2 regions of the Neobacillus camarae genome follow, and region 1 is predicted to be linked to the other one. Evidence: riboswitches for the same ligand, from Rfam matches in the RefSeq annotation. Region 1 holds a riboswitch; the other holds the start of a gene.

The links. Region 1 has a riboswitch for S-adenosylmethionine ahead of metK (methionine adenosyltransferase). Riboswitches for the same ligand answer to the same signal wherever they lie in the genome.
Region 2: linked by a shared signal. The riboswitch ahead of ACY8D0_RS01890 (homoserine dehydrogenase) and the one ahead of metK (methionine adenosyltransferase) in region 1 are both predicted to bind S-adenosylmethionine.

The regions. Positions count from the first base shown of each region.
Region 1 is NZ_JBUCKX010000002.1:1,491,505-1,499,721, forward strand. It holds gene ACY8D0_RS14840 (DUF2584 domain-containing protein) at 1-211, shown strand, start outside; gene ACY8D0_RS14845 (RNA polymerase sigma factor) at 317-841, shown strand; gene ACY8D0_RS14850 (hypothetical protein) at 822-1,778, shown strand; gene pckA (phosphoenolpyruvate carboxykinase (ATP)) at 1,796-3,385, opposite strand; SAM riboswitch class I at 3,686-3,816, shown strand; gene metK (methionine adenosyltransferase) at 4,032-5,234, shown strand; gene asnB (asparagine synthase (glutamine-hydrolyzing)) at 5,484-7,382, shown strand; gene ACY8D0_RS14870 (gamma carbonic anhydrase) at 7,595-8,107, opposite strand.
Region 2 is NZ_JBUCKX010000001.1:410,343-418,559, forward strand. It holds gene ACY8D0_RS01865 (argininosuccinate synthase) at 1-1,066, shown strand, start outside; gene argH (argininosuccinate lyase) at 1,130-2,506, shown strand; gene ACY8D0_RS01875 (carbon-nitrogen hydrolase family protein) at 2,725-3,585, shown strand; gene ACY8D0_RS01880 (GNAT family N-acetyltransferase) at 3,606-4,268, shown strand; gene ACY8D0_RS01885 (GNAT family N-acetyltransferase) at 4,292-4,963, shown strand; SAM riboswitch class I at 5,047-5,158, shown strand; gene ACY8D0_RS01890 (homoserine dehydrogenase) at 5,233-6,465, shown strand; gene ACY8D0_RS01895 (YfhD family protein) at 7,001-7,189, opposite strand; gene ACY8D0_RS01900 (YfhE family protein) at 7,282-7,413, opposite strand; gene recX (recombination regulator RecX) at 7,581-8,217, shown strand, end outside.

The sequences.
Region 1 (8,217 bases):
TGTAACAAAAGGAAATGAGTACCGGATTGAAGAAAACACATTCCAATTAGTGAAACAGGGTTACAGACTCTATCCAATCGAAATTCCTGTGGAAGTCAGAAAAACCTTGGATGGAAACTCGAACGGAATGGCCATCATAAAAAAAGTGGTTTGGGAAAACAATACAACTACCGTAACGTATCAACTGGTCTCTTTGAATTCGACCAATTAAGCAGGTGAAAATACCTGCTTTTTTTCTTTTTGCAAAAAGTGTAATAACTTGCTTGCTTAGTCGTCTTATCTATAGAAAAACAAATGTTGGATAGGGGGGGGACGGTTGGAACGGACCCATTTGATAGAAAATTGGTTCATCGAATATGAAAAGGATGTGACCAATTATCTTGTTTATTATACCGGTTCCCGGGATGTAGAAGATTTAGTCCAGGAAACCTTTTTAAGGGCATTTCGAGCATTCAGCCAGTACAAAAAAGAAGCAGCACCCAAAACGTGGCTGATATCCATCGCGCGCAACACCGCGATAGATTTTTATCGAAAAAAATCGGTTTGGCAGAAGCTAAAGGAACGCCTCGACCAGGAAAATCCGATAACGAACGATACTCATACGGAGATGAAACTCCTCAGAAAGCTGGAGTATGAAAGACTGTACGAAGCCATCAATGATTTAAAGCCCAATTATCGTGATGTGGTCCTGTTAAGAGGTATAGCGGAGCTTTCATCTTTAGAAACAGGGCAGGTGCTTGGCTGGACTGAAAACAAAGTCAATGTCACTTTTTTTCGGGCCGTGAAAAAATTAAATGAAAGGCTGAAGGAGGGGGAGTACTTTGAACAATTTATCGGATAAAGAATTGCTCGATATGATGACCGATTTCCCTAAGCATGAATTGGATACAAATCAGCGGATAAATATATTAGAAACATTAAATAAGGCAGGACGACAAAAGCCAAAAAGACACATGAATTTACACAAACTTGGCGCCATTGCCGCATTGTTCATCTTGGCCATTGCCGCACCAATCCTTTATTATGAAACTACCAGCAAGGAAATAAATTCAGCTTCCAGCAGCCTCACAAACACGTCAGAAGTAGAAAAGGGTGACTACTTTGCCCTTAACGATCACGGGGAAATCTTTTATGCGGACAGCAACTTTGGGATACCCAACAAAGTCAGTCTATTGGCACCAAAGGACTGGATTGCCAAGGACAGCAATTCAATTGCCAAAATGATGGTCTTCCTGTGGGGGGACTATGATAAAAATTTTGCAAATAAGAAGTTGACGGTCGAGGCCGTGCATGCAAAAACTGGTGTCAAAGAGGAGCTGGCCAACACGAAGCTGGCGGGACCAATGGATGGCGCCGACGCCCATGCTTTGACAAGCTTTAAGCCGTTCCCTTTTGCAGGTAAGTGGACTTTGCAATTTTCCGTTGCTGGAAAAAGTTTTGCTGCGTTTCCCATTTACGTGAAAGAACCGTATGTTCAGGCGGATAAATGGACCTTATTGATGTCACAGGAAGATCTGCATGCCGGTTTTTATGAAGATGTCCCTATTGAAGTAACTGGGGACAATCTTCCCGATCAAATTGAGTTGGAAGTATTCTCTCTGGAAACGGCTGAAGTGACCAAATTTACTTTCGGGGATAAGACGGAATATACAGCGACGGGGGGGACAAAGGTCGCCCAGTACACAGGAGATTTTCAAATCAAAAAAAGCGGAAAATATCGTTTTACAGTAGTGAACAGCTCTCAGGCGGTTGAAGTAAGAAAGCCCGTATCCAATTAAGATACGGGCTTTACTCATTACAGGACTGGTCCGCCTTTTTCAATCACATCAGCTTCCACGTTGGTGAATTTTTTGAAGTTTTCCCGGAATTTTTCGGCTAACTCTTTGGCTTTCACTTTAAAAGCAGCCTGGTCTGACCAGGTTTTGTTCGGCTGCAATACTTCATCAGGCACACCGGCAACATGCAGCGGTATATTTAACCCGAAAATTTCATCCTTAACCGTTTCCACATGGTTCAATTCCCCTTCAAGTGCTGCCTGGACCATTGCTCTTGTGTAGGAGAGTTTCATCCGGCTGCCCGTGCCATACACTCCACCGGTCCAGCCTGTATTGACTAGAAACACATTCACGTTATGTTCGAGTATTTTTTCGCCTAGCATTTTGGCATATCGAGTTGCCGGCAATGGCAGGAACGGAGCTCCAAAGCAGGTGGAAAAAGTGGCCTCTGGTGAGGTCACACCGCGTTCTGTTCCCGCCAGTTTCGAAGTGTACCCGCTAAGAAAATGGTACATGGCCTGCTCTCTAGTTAATTTTGTAATCGGGGGAAGCACGCCAAACGCGTCTGCTGTTAGAAAAACAATAGTATTGGGGTGTCCGGCAATGCTTGGCTGGACAATGTTGTCAATGGCTTCAATCGGGTAGGCAGCCCGTGTATTTTCTGTAAAGGCACCATCGTCATAATCCGGAACTCTGGAATCCTGGTCCATCACGACATTTTCAAGTACAGTGCCAAAACGGATGGCATTAAATATTTGCGGCTCTTTTTCTTCTGATAGATTAATGGTTTTAGCATAGCAGCCGCCTTCAATATTAAATACACCGCTTGACGACCAGCCATGTTCATCATCGCCGATCAGCCGGCGGTGAGGGTCGGCGGACAAGGTGGTTTTCCCTGTGCCGGATAAACCGAAAAACAGGGCGACATCCCCTTCTTTCCCGACATTGGCAGAACAATGCATGGAAAAAATATGATTTTCGGGAAGGAGATAGTTCATGACTGAGAAGATCGATTTCTTCATTTCACCTGCATATTCCGTGCCCCCAATTAGGACAACCCTGCGCTCAAAAGAAATCAGGATAAAGGCTTCCGAGTTCGTGCCATCCACTACAGGATTGGCTTTGAAATGAGGTGCGGAAATGACGGTAAATGGATTATCATGGGACACTAACTCATCCTCAGTAGGGCGTATAAATAACTGGTGGGCAAATAAATTTTGCCAAGCTAGTTCATTAATCACTTGGATGGGCAATTGTGATTTCTTATCGGCCCCGGCAAACCCTTTAAAAACAAAAATTTCTTGTTTTTGTTTCAAGTATTCGATGACCTTATGGTATAATTTAACAAATATTTCCTCCGATATGGGCTGATTCAACGAGGGACCCCAAGCGATTTTATCCTTTGTTGCTGGTTCGTTCACAATGAATTTGTCCCTTGGCGATCTCCCGGTGTATTTTCCGGTGGAAACGCAAACGGCACCCGTTGAAGTTAACTGTCCTTCCTTTCGTCTTAGAATCTTTTCGACTAATTGCGGGACGGATAGCTGGGTGTATACATTTTGGCCGGTTAACAAATTCGCTAATTCATCGGTAATATGAACTGAATTCATTGAATGAAACCTTCCTTTTTATATGTTTTTTTAAAACGGATTATAATTATTAAATAGTATAACATATTTATTGGAATAGTCTATACTAATAACAAAAAACAATTTGTATTATATATACTTTATTCTACGGTTTTAGCTAAAGTTATAACTTTGTTTGAAATTTTAAAAGGAATATTACATAAGAACTCATAAATGTTCTGGCGTTTTCGGCTATTTGTCTATGTTTTTAGCAGCAAGTTGCAAAAAAATTCATTGACTTTAATCGATCGTCCAGTTAACATTTTAATTTGAACGGATACTCTCTTATCCCGAGCTGGTGGAGGGACAGGCCCAATGAAACCCAGCAACCTGCAATCTAAGAAAACCTTTTTAAAGGATTTCTAGGCAAAGGTGCTAAACCTGTTGCAAGGCTTGGCCTTGAACGATAAGAGTGAAAGGCGCGCAAACATTTGCATTAACCTTTCCTCATAGGGAAAGGTTTTTTTGTTAGGCACAAAATAGTGCTGTTTTACATAACAAACTTACATAACTAATAAAAATCCCGTGTTTATTTCATACTACTAAGGGAATGAGTTCCGTATCAATTTGAGGTGAATTCCTGAAGGGACCGCCTCACGTTATTTCATATTTATAGGAGGAATTCAGATTGTCCACAAAACGCCGTTTGTTTACGTCTGAATCAGTTACAGAAGGTCACCCTGATAAAATCTGTGACCAAATTTCTGATTCCATTTTGGATGCTATTTTAGCAAAAGACCCTAATGCCCGGGTTGCAGCGGAAACTTCCGTTACAACAGGATTGGTGTTGGTGGCGGGGGAAATCACCACTTCGACCTACGTTGACATTCCCAAAATCGTCCGTGAAACGATTAAAGGGATTGGCTATAATCGTGCTAAATATGGTTTTGACTCCGAAACCTGTGCGGTTTTAACTTCTATTGATGAACAGTCACCAGACATTGCAATGGGTGTTAACCAAGCGCTGGAAGCCAGGGAAGGGCAAATGTCGGATGAAGAAATTGAGGCAATTGGCGCCGGGGACCAAGGATTAATGTTCGGATTTGCATGCAATGAGACAAAAGAGCTCATGCCTCTGCCGATTTCTTTAGCTCATAAACTTTCCCGCCGGTTAACCGAAGTCCGTAAAGAGGATATTCTTCCATATCTTCGCCCCGACGGGAAAACACAGGTTACGGTTGAATATGATGAAAACAACCAACCAGTACGGATTGATACGATTGTCATTTCTACGCAGCATCATCCGGAGATTTCACTGGAGCAGATTCAGCGTAACGTAAAAGAATATGTGATTAATCCGGTTGTTCCAAAAGAATTGATTGATGAAAATACAAAGTATTTTATTAACCCGACAGGGCGGTTCGTTATTGGCGGTCCGCAGGGGGACGCCGGTTTAACCGGGCGCAAAATTATTGTTGATACTTATGGCGGTTATGCTCGTCATGGCGGCGGTGCGTTTTCCGGTAAAGACCCGACCAAGGTTGACCGTTCCGCTGCCTATGCTGCCCGGTATGTGGCGAAAAATATTGTTGCAGCAGGTTTGGCTGACAAATGTGAGGTACAGCTTGCTTATGCCATTGGCGTGGCAAGACCAGTTTCCATTTCAATCGATACATTTGGTACCGGCAAGGTGAATGAGGATGTATTGGTTCAATTAGTGGAGAAGAACTTTGATCTTCGTCCGGCGGGAATTATAAAAATGTTGGATCTTCGCCGGCCAATTTACAAGCAAACGGCTGCATACGGACACTTTGGCCGTCCCGATTTGGATCTTCCTTGGGAACGGACAGATAAAGCGGACGCACTGCTGGGGCAGACGGAAGGATGTTAATAGGATGGGAGTTGCATAACAATGTAACTCCCATTTTTATTTTTCGTCTAATTCCAGTAAAGTATGGGGATTAAAGGAATAACATGTTTACAGGCACTCTCCGCAGTGAACAATGATAATACATTGCCAAGGCTCTTACGCTTCAAATTTTCCTTATGTTCACAGTTCCTTTTTTTAAAAAAAGTGGTAGTATAAGAGAGTATGTTTTTTTCTTGGCATCAAATTAAGATGAAGTAGGTGAGGTACATAATGTGTGGTTTTATTGGTTGTGTACACGACAAACCGCAAAGCTATAACGATGAGCAAATCGAACATTTTAAAAATATGAATGATATAATTACCCATCGCGGGCCGGATGACGATGGTTATTATTTTGACGAGCATGTCCAATTTGGTTTTCGGCGCCTTAGTATCATTGACATCGAAAGCGGGCATCAGCCGCTGACCTATGAGAATGAACGGTATTGGATTATTTTTAATGGCGAGGTTTATAACTACGTTGAACTGCGCGAGGAACTATTAAAGGAAGGTCTCTCCTTTGCAACAAGTTCAGATACAGAGGTTATTATTGCTTTATACAGCCACTTGAAGGAAAAAGCGGTTGATAAATTACGCGGGATGTTTGCTTTTGTCATCTGGGATAAGCAGGAACAAACCCTGTACGGTGCCCGGGACCATTTCGGCATCAAGCCATTCTTCTATATGGAAGACGGCGAAAAAACCTATTTTGCATCTGAGAAAAAGAGTATCCTACTGGCACTCGAAAATGATGTACTCGACTATGATGCCTTGCAGCAGTATTTGACATATCAGTTTGTTCCTGAACCGAACACATTATCAAAGGGAATTTTAAAACTGGAGCCGGGCCATTATTTTATCAAAAAAGTGGGCTCGCCCATGGAAATCAAACGCTATTGGAAAGCACATTTTAACCCGGTACAAAAATCCGAAGCCGAATATGTGAAGGAAATCCGGAATATCCTGTTTGATTCAGTAGAAAAACATATGCGCAGTGATGTTCCTGTCGGCTCTTTTCTTTCCGGGGGAATTGACTCATCCATTATCGCTTCTATCGCAAAAGAGTTTCACCCAGCGATTAAAACATTCTCTGTTGGCTTTGAACGCAATGGCTTTAGTGAGATAGATGTCGCCAAAGAAACGGCGGAAAAGCTTGGAGTTGAAAACATCAGCTATGTTATTACACCGGAAGAATATATGAAGGAAGTTCCGAAAATCATGTGGCATATGGATGACCCGCTTGCTGACCCTGCTTGTGTACCGTTGTACTTTGTGGCACGTGAAGCACGAAAACATGTAACGGTAGTCCTATCCGGTGAAGGGGCCGATGAATTATTCGGCGGCTATAACATTTACCGCGAACCGCATGACCTGCAGATTTTTAATAAAATCCCTCGGGTTGGAAAAACCCTGCTTAAAGGGATTGCCAATTTGATGCCTGAAGGAACCAAGGGCAAGAGCTTTATTGAGCGCGGTGTGACACCAATGGAAGAGCGCTATATCGGAAATGCGAAAATGTTCAGTGAGGATGAAAAACGGGATCTATTGAGTGTATATCGGGAAGGATTGAACTATACAGACGTTACCAAGCCCCTTTATCATGAAACCCGTGGCTACGATCCGGTTGACAGGATGCAGTATATTGATATCCACACTTGGATGCGTGGCGATATCCTGCTGAAAGCTGACAGAACAACAATGGCCCATTCCTTGGAGCTGCGTGTTCCTTTCCTTGATAAGGAAGTTTTTGAAGTGGCCTCGAACATTCCAAGCAGCTTAAAAACAGCTGCGGGCACGACCAAGTATATTTTACGCAAGGCAGCGGAAGGCGTCGTTCCTGATCATGTTCTGAACCGCAAGAAGCTTGGCTTCCCTGTCCCAATTCGCCATTGGCTAAAGGCGGAAATGAATGAATGGGCGAAAAAAATTATCCGGGAAAGCAACACGGACCATTTAATCAATAAAACTTATTTATTGAAATTGCTTGACGACCATTGTCTTGATAAAGCGGACAACAGCCGGAAAATTTGGACGGTTCTCATGTTCATGGTATGGCATCAAGTTTATGTTGAAGGTGTTTACTCATTTCAATCGGAAAATGAGAAAGTGTTAGAGACTTTAAAACATTAATTAAAAAAGCACCCTCGGGTGCTTTTTTAATTAGGAGCTGTTAAAACAATAAATTTGATCTTTTTAAGTCTGTTGATTAGAGCGGATAAACTCGACTCCTGAGAGAGTACGGGCGAGGATGCTCCCCGGCACGACCGGGGGCCGCTAAAGCTTCTTTCGCTGCAATCAACAGCCAAATTTAGCACAGCCTTTAATTAAAGTCGAGATATCGGTTATCCTTTTAAGGATTTATAATATTGTGCCTTCTCGGCATATTCGCGGACGATTCTTTCCATGTCTTTAATGTCTTCATCATTTAATTCTCTAATAACTTTTGCCGGTCTGCCAAACGCTAATGTATTGGGAGGGATTTTTTTTCCCTGGGGAACAAGGCTGCCTGCTCCGATAAATGCACCCTCACCAATTTCAGCTTGGTCCAATATAATGGAGCCCATACCGATTAAGGCCTTTTTTCTGATGATACAACTATGAAGGATGACCTGGTGTCCTATTGTCACTTCGTCTTCTAATAATAGCGGGTTGTTGGGACTTTGGTGTAAGATAGTATTATCTTGGATGTTGACCTTTTTCCCTATCCTGGTAGGGGCCACATCCCCCCTGATGACCGAGTTAAACCAGACACTGGATTGTTCGCCAATTTCAACATCACCGGTAACTGTCGCAAAATCAGCGATAAAAACGGAATCATCTATGACCGGATATTTTCCATGAAACGGATAAATCATTTAGGTTGCTCCTTTTTTATAGGATAAGAAAGTTATACTTTCTACCTTGGGAATTGGCCGGCTCAAAAGCGCCCTAGAGCTTAGTGTGCTTCGCTCTCCGATAAGTCAAG
Region 2 (8,217 bases), on a different contig from region 1:
GAAGGCGTTAAATGTTGGGGCAATTAAAGCCCATATTATAGATGCCAAAGAAATGCTGGCAAAGGATTATATCATACCCGCTTTAAAGGCTAATTGTTTATATGAAGGGAAATACCCTTTATCGTCTGCTCTTTCTAGACCGTTAATTTCTAAATTGTTGGTGGATGTGGCCGAAAAAGAGGGTGCTACAGCAGTGGCCCATGGCTGCACAGGTAAAGGAAATGATCAGGTGCGTTTCGAGGTTTCCATCCAAGCGTTAAATCCGAGCTTGAAAGTGGTTGCGCCTGTCCGTGAATGGGGCATGACCCGCGATGAAGAAATTGAATATGCCAAGAAAAACAATATTCCCATTCCAGTAGATCTGGATAACCCGTTTTCCATTGATGCCAATATCTGGGGCCGCGCCTGTGAAGCGGGTGTACTGGAAAATCCTTGGGCAGAGGCACCTGAAGCAGCCTACGATTGGACCAATCCAATCGAATTAACTCCGGATACTCCAGAGTATCTTGAAATTGATTTTGAACAAGGCGTTCCTGTTGCGCTTAATGGAGAAAAGCTTGAGCTTGTACCATTAATTGAAAAATTAAATGAACTAGGCGGCAAGCACGGTGTTGGCCGTATCGATCATATTGAAAATAGATTAGTAGGCATCAAATCACGCGAAGTGTATGAAAATCCAGCAGCATTAATTCTAATTAATGCCCATAAGGAATTGGAATTTTTGACATTGCCGCGTGAGGTTACACAATTCAAAACGCAGGTAGAACAGCAAATGGCCAAAATTATTTATGAAGGGCTTTGGTATTCTCCTTTAAAAGCTGCTTTGGATGCGTTTATTGAGGAAACCCAGAAAGTCGTTTCCGGCACTATTCGCGTTAAGCTCTTCAAGGGAAATCATACTGTTGTCGGGCGTAAATCGGAGCACAGCCTATATAATGAAGAACTGGCAACTTATACAAAAGGCGATGCGTTTGACCATAATGCAGCAGTGGGCTTCATTAAGCTTTGGGGGCTGCCGACAAAAGTCTATTCCGAAGTTAACCAGAAAGAATCGGTCTTAAAATAATTCAGAAGGTGCCCTCGAATCGTTTCGGGGGCTATCTTGTTAAGCCATGAGGAGGAGCAGCATATGTCTAAGCTATGGGGCGGACGTTTTACGAAAGAAACGAACAAGCTGGTAGAAGAGTTCACAGCCTCAATTCCGTTTGATCAAAAATTAGCCAAAGAGGATATCGCGGGAAGCCTTGCCCATGTCCAAATGTTAGGGGAGTGCGGCATTATTCCAGAAGAGGATGCCGGAAAAATTAAAAGCGGCCTGCATCACATTAAAGAGATGGTTGACCACGGCGAAGTGGAATTTTTAATAGAAGATGAAGATATTCATATGAATATCGAAAAACTCTTGCTGGAACAAATCGGCCCAGTTGGGGGGAAACTTCATACAGGAAGAAGCCGAAATGACCAAGTGGCAACCGATATGCATTTATATTTGCGCACTAAAACCACAGAACTCATCACCTTGGTGGAAAATGTTCAGAAAGCCATTGTCGAACAAGCAAAAGCGAATATTGAGACGTTGATTCCCGGTTATACTCATTTGCAACGGGCCCAGCCGGTTTCGTTTGCCCATCACTTGATGGCCTACTTTTGGATGTTTGAGCGGGATAAAGAGAGATTAATTGATTCGTTAAAGCGGGTGAACTGGCTGCCATTGGGAGCAGGTGCATTGGCAGGTACCACTTTTCCCATTAATCGGGAACGGGTTGCCGAGATTTTAGGGTTTGAGACCATCTATCCGAACAGTATGGATGCCGTCAGTGACCGGGATTTTATTTTGGAGTTTTTGTCAATTGGCTCAATTATCATGACCCATATCTCCCGTTTATCCGAGGAACTGGTACTCTGGTCCAGCCAGGAGTTTCAATTTGTCGAACTCGATGATTCTTTTTGTACAGGTTCAAGCATTATGCCGCAAAAGAAAAATCCCGATGTACCTGAGCTGCTGAGGGGCAAAACCGGACGCGCCTATGGCAATTTAATCGGTCTGTTGACAGTATTAAAGGGTCTGCCTCTTGCTTACAACAAGGACTTGCAAGAGGATAAAGAAGGCATGTTTGACACCGTGGAAACCCTCGAGGGGTCATTAAAACTTTTGGCACCGATGATTGAAACGATGACCGTGAAGAAAGATGTAATGAGAAAAGCCATTAATAATGACTATTCGAATGCAACCGATATCGCGGACTATTTGGTCACAAAAGGCCTTCCGTTCCGTGCAGCACATGAAGTGATTGGAAAAATTGTTCTATACGCCATCCAGTCCGGCAAGTTTTTACTCGACTTAAGTTTTGAAGAGTACCAACAGTTTAGTCCTTTATTTGAAGAGGATATTTACGAGGTGCTGGCTCCGGAGCATGTGGTCGCCGTTCGAAACAGCCTGGGAGGCACATCTCCTGAACAGGTAAGACAACAAATTAAGCTTGCTGAAGAAAAGCTGCATCAATAAGGGATAAGCCCGCCGGATTGGCGGGCTGTTTTTTTCGTTTAGGAAGAGCGGACGGGAATCCTCTCCATTTCAATGGAGAGATGATAGTCCGCCCTCTTGATAAACCCACTAGGTTTTTATCTTTTTTCACCAAAAGCTGGATAAATTGTATTCCTTATGAAAATATTAGATAATTTGTTTAGTAACCATTTTTTCAAAAAATTGACTGGAGGAATAAGATGAAACTTAGAGTATCTGCCGTGCAGTACCATTTGCATACGATTCAATCCTTTGAGGAATTCGCTGGCCAATGCGAGCATTATATAAAAACTGCAGAAGAGTTTGGGGCTGAATTTGTACTGTTCCCTGAATTCTTTACCACGCAGCTTCTATCTATTGGAGACAGTCAGGGGCATAGCCTGAAAATTGCTGACCTGCCAAACTTCACTGAACAATATCTTGCGTTATTCTCCAACTTTGCCAAACAAACAAATATGCATATCATCGCCGGAACTCACGTACTTCGTAAGAATGGCAAGCTGTATAATACCGCCCATTTATTTTACCCCGATGGAAGAGTTGGCGAGCAGGCTAAGCTGCATATTACCCCTACTGAGGTGCATGAATGGGACATGGCCCCTGGGGATTCTTTTCAGATTTTTGAAACTGACAAAGGGAAAATCGCCCTGTTGACTTGCTATGACATCGAATTTCCGGAAATCGTCCGGATGGCGAAAGCAAAGGGAGCCGACGTGATTTTCTGTCCATCCTGTACCGACGATCGCCACGGTTTCCATAGGGTCCGCTATACAAGCCATGCCCGGGCGATTGAGAATCAAGTATATGTCGTTTTAACCGGAACGGTCGGTTCGTTGCCGACAGTTGATTTTATGCGGGCTAATTTTGGCCAGGCTGCCATTATTACACCGAACGATATCCCATTTCCGCCGCGCGGTATCTTGGTCGAAGGGGAAATTAACAATGATATGGTCGTAACAGCAGATCTGGATTTAGAACTGTTATACGAAGTCCGTGAGCGCGGCTCGGTTACCACTTGGCGGGACCGTAGAACCGACTTATATGTCGATTGGGAAAAATAACGGACCGGAGGAGAATCGGAATGTACCGAAGCCAGTTTTACGTGTTTGAACACGACCAGCCTAAGGCTGCCATCATTCGTAACTACACCAATGAAGACTTTGAACAGCTGATTGAAATCCAATCAGAATGCTTTCCTCCGCCATTTCCAGCCGAATTGTGGTGGAATAAGGAGCAATTGACTAATCATGTGACGCTTTTTCCTGAAGGAGCACTCTGTATCGAAATTGAAGGGGAATTAGCTGGGTCCTTAACAGGTCTCTGTGTTGATTTTAATCCGAACCATATGGAACATACTTGGGCCGAAATCACGGATAACGGTTATATAAGAAACCATCATCCCAACGGCAATACCCTGTATATTGTTGATATAAGTGTCAGGCCAAAATACCGGAAACTAGGGCTTGGCAAGCTGATGATGGAAGCGATGTACCACGTCATCATAGAAAAGGGGTATGAGCGTTTGCTTGGGGGCGGCCGGATGCCCGGCTATCATAAACATAAAAATCAAATGACACCGCAGGACTACCTCGAAGCAGTTGTGAAAGGGCAATTAAAGGATCCGGTCATTACGTTTCTTTTGCGATGCGGCCGCGTCCCATTAGGGATTGTGAACAACTATCTGGATGATGAAGAATCGTGCAATAATGCCGTGCTTATGCAATGGGAAAATCCATTTAAATAATATATAAGGGAGGGCGCCAGCTCATGGAATATAAGAGGATAACCACTATTGAAGATCCCAATTTTAGAAAGCTGCATGATTTAATGGGCAAAATTTTTCCATCGGAGGAAGTGCTGAAGTACGATTTATGGAAAGAGCCGTTAGAAGATCCAGGAATCCGGGTGTTTGTGGCCATCCACGATGACCAAGTGGTCGGGGCTACCGAATACCGCTATTATCCTGATTGGAACATTGCGATGACCGACTTTACTATTATTAGTAAGCAAGGCTTGAGTCTTGGACGGTTCCTCGCCGAAAACCGTATGAGAGACTTACAGGAACTTGCCCATGCCAATGGAAATGAGTTATTTGGTATGTTTGCCGAAATCTACGATCCATATCGCGCGTCCAATCATGAATTTGGCGGCGTTAGAGTAATGGATCCCTATGTACGCCGCGAAGTACTGTCACATTTGGGATATAAAAGGCTGGATTTGGAATATGTCCATCCATCCTGGGAAAATAATGGTGAAGCGGTATCGGGATTGGATTTGTGTTTCATGCCAATTTTAGATCAAACCGAAGCACTGCCTGCATCTCTGGTGAAAGATTTCCTCACCGTTTATTACTCTGTGCTGCCAAATAAGCCGCAGGAATGGCTGGATATGGTTGAAAAAGCAGCAGAAAAGGAAACAATTGATTTACTGCCGCTATAGGATAGAATATTGACTTGGAGGGAAAATTCAGTTAATATTACTTCTATATATTTCGAATTTTATTAAATTGCAAATAAATTTATCTCTTATCCAGAGTGGCGGAGGGACATGGCCCGATGAAGCCCGGCAACCTTCAAGGTGTATCTTGAAAAGGTGCTAATTCCTGCAGATTGTAGTCAATCTGGCAGATAAGAGGAGGAACTCACCCTCTTCTTATCAAGAGGGTTTTTCTTTTTATAATAAGAAATTTTATGAAGGGTGGTCTAAAAATGACTGGAATCAAAGTGGCAATTCTCGGTTTTGGCACGGTTGGAGAAGGCGTCTATCGGACAATTCAATCACATGAAGCTGAATTGACCGATGTGTTGGGAAAGAAAGTGGAAGTTGCCGCCATTTTAATAAAAAATACGGCAAAGGCCAGAACAATAGGAGACGGAGTCCTAGTCACCACTGATTTTGAAGAAATCATTCGCCTGCCAAAGCTGGATGTGGTCATCGAGGCAATTGTCGGCCAGGAACCATCCTATACATATTTAAAACGTGCCATCCAAAGAGGCTGTCACATTATTACGGCAAATAAAGAAATGTTTGCCCATTATGGTAAAGAATTAATTAAACTGGCCGGCAGTCATCATGTTCAAGTTGGTTTTGAAGCAACTGTAGCGGGAGGAATTCCAGTCATCCAAACGTTAAGGCAGCTTCTCAAAATTAACCGAGTTTCCGAAATACACGGGATTCTAAATGGAACTTCTAATTTTATTTTGACTGAAATGCGTGAAAAAAAGCAGTCATTTGCCCAAAGCCTTCTTTTGGCTCAAGAAAAGGGTTATGCAGAGGCGGACCCCACAAATGATGTCGAAGGATTTGATGCTTTTTATAAAACCATGATCCTCAGCCGGATTGCCTTCGGTTCCGAACCTATTTGGCAGGATGTGGAGCGTGAGGGGATAACCCATATAAATAGCGAACTTATAGAGGTGGCAGATCAATTGGGGCTAAGATTTAAACACGTGGCCAGTATCACCAAACTTGGCGACAAGATTCAAGCCTCGGTTAAACCTGCCCTGGTCGGAAATGAGCATCCCTTCTACCATGTAGAAGGGGTAGAAAATGCAGTCAATGTCCACTCGGATATTGTCGGAAGGATTACTTTGCAGGGGCCGGGGGCAGGAATGTTCCCGACAGCCAGTGCGGTCATAGAGGATTTGGTATATGTGAATCAATATCATGCGGCTGCGCATTCTTTACGAAAGCAAGTGGAAACAGAGCAGCAAGAAAAGGGAGAACCAAGTAAGTATTGGTTTATTCATGGTGTTAGACCGGCAACGTCCCAGTTAAATATCGTTTGGAATGATTTGGAACTTACTGGTATCACTATTGTAAAAGCAACAAAATCTGAAGTGGCACAATGGGCCAGACAATACCCTGCAGTTCGCTATTACGCGATTTTAGGGGATGTCGAATGGGAAGCTATCAAACTGGAAACGACAGCTGTCATGTAGTGGATAAGAAAGGAGCAACCGCTTCTTTCTTTTTTATGTCCAGTGAACTGGAGTTCACATACTCTTCACATTTCCAATATAAATATGTTAAAAAACTGTGAAATTGGTTGTTTTAAAACGGATGGGGGAGTATAGTCTGAGTATAGAAACGATAGTGAAAACTTCACATCGTTCATGTAATTTGATTTTAACGAGTTCTAACAATTTATTTTGGATTAACCTCTCTTTGGAACTCGCTGAAATATATCCCCCCTTTTATATAGTTACTTTGAAAGAAGCAGGAATCCCCTGCTTCTCTTTTTTTAAGTTTCTTTTATATATGGCTGTTGATTTCCGCTCCAGGCGCTCAGGGAACCCGCGGGCGTGCCGGAGAGCCTCCTCGGCGCTGGAAGGAAGCCGCCTGCGGGGTCTCCCCAGCCCAGTACTCCCGCAGGAGTCTGAACTTATCCGCTCCCATAAACAGGGTAAAAAACAACAATATCGTTTCACAGAGCCTTTTGAAAAAATGGCGCAGACCAGGACGCCTGCGTTTTTCTTAGTCGTTTCTTCTATTGGCGGCACGCTGGTTGGCTGCGTCGGCCCGTGCTTGTGCTTCCATATCCTCTTGATCAGCCAACTCTCTTGAAAATTCCACATCATATCCATCATATTTCATATCTTTTGGCACCTGTGGCAAAGATGCCTTATTTTTATCGCGAGTTTTGTGTCCGTGTGAACGGCCCATTGTAAAAACCCCTTTCACTTGTCGGTTTGAAAGCCGTAAAGGCTCCCATTACTAGGATGAACAAATGAACAGGGGTTATTAATGGAATAATTTTATAGCTTCGTTTTTCGGTCGGTGAAACCGCCAGCACGGTCGGCCATTTTAAATTCACGCTGGTATAATACCTCTTGAGTGCTTGTTAATGAATACTTTCCACGGTTTTTATCCTTTTTTCGATCTCCCATTCCGATTCATTCCTTTCGCCATTTAGAGATAAATTGGTACAAAGTGCACCTGCTGACATTTTTTCCTAATTTGCTATGAATCATACTAATAAATTTTATTTGTCCAAAACAGAAAAGTTAAATACAAAACCGGGAATATGGTAAAGTAAGGGGGAGAGGTGAAGGAAATGGCCATCATCACAAAAATCACCACCCAACAGAAAAATGAGGACAGGTTTAATTTATTTCTGGATAAAGGTAAAGGCGAAGAATACGCTTTTAGTGTGGACAGTGATGTTCTCATTAAGTTCGGATTAAAAAAAGGAATGGAAATAGATGAATTTTCAATTATGGAAGTTCAATACCAAGATGATATCCGCAAAGCCTATAACCTTGCTATTCACTATTTGGCGCGGAGAATGAGATCGGAAAAAGAGGTCAGGGAATATTTGCTGAAAAAAGAACTGGATAAGCCCATTATCAATGAGGTACTCCATAAATTAGCGAACCAGAATTATCTCCACGATGAAGAGTTTGCCATGGCCTTTGTGAGAACCCAAGTCCAAACAAGCGATAAGGGACCGGATATCATTAAACAGGAACTAAAGGAAAAAGGAATTGCTGAAGATTTCATTTTAAGGGCTCTGAAAGAATTTCCTCAAGAGTTGCAATTGGACAAGGCAGTCAAGCTGAGCCAAAAATTTTTCAATAAATCATCAAAGGAATCCCTAAAAATCCAAAAACAAAAGCTTGAACAAATGCTGGTACGAAAAGGGTACCCGTTTGGAATTATCCAGGTTGCCGCTACGGAGCTGCAAGATAACG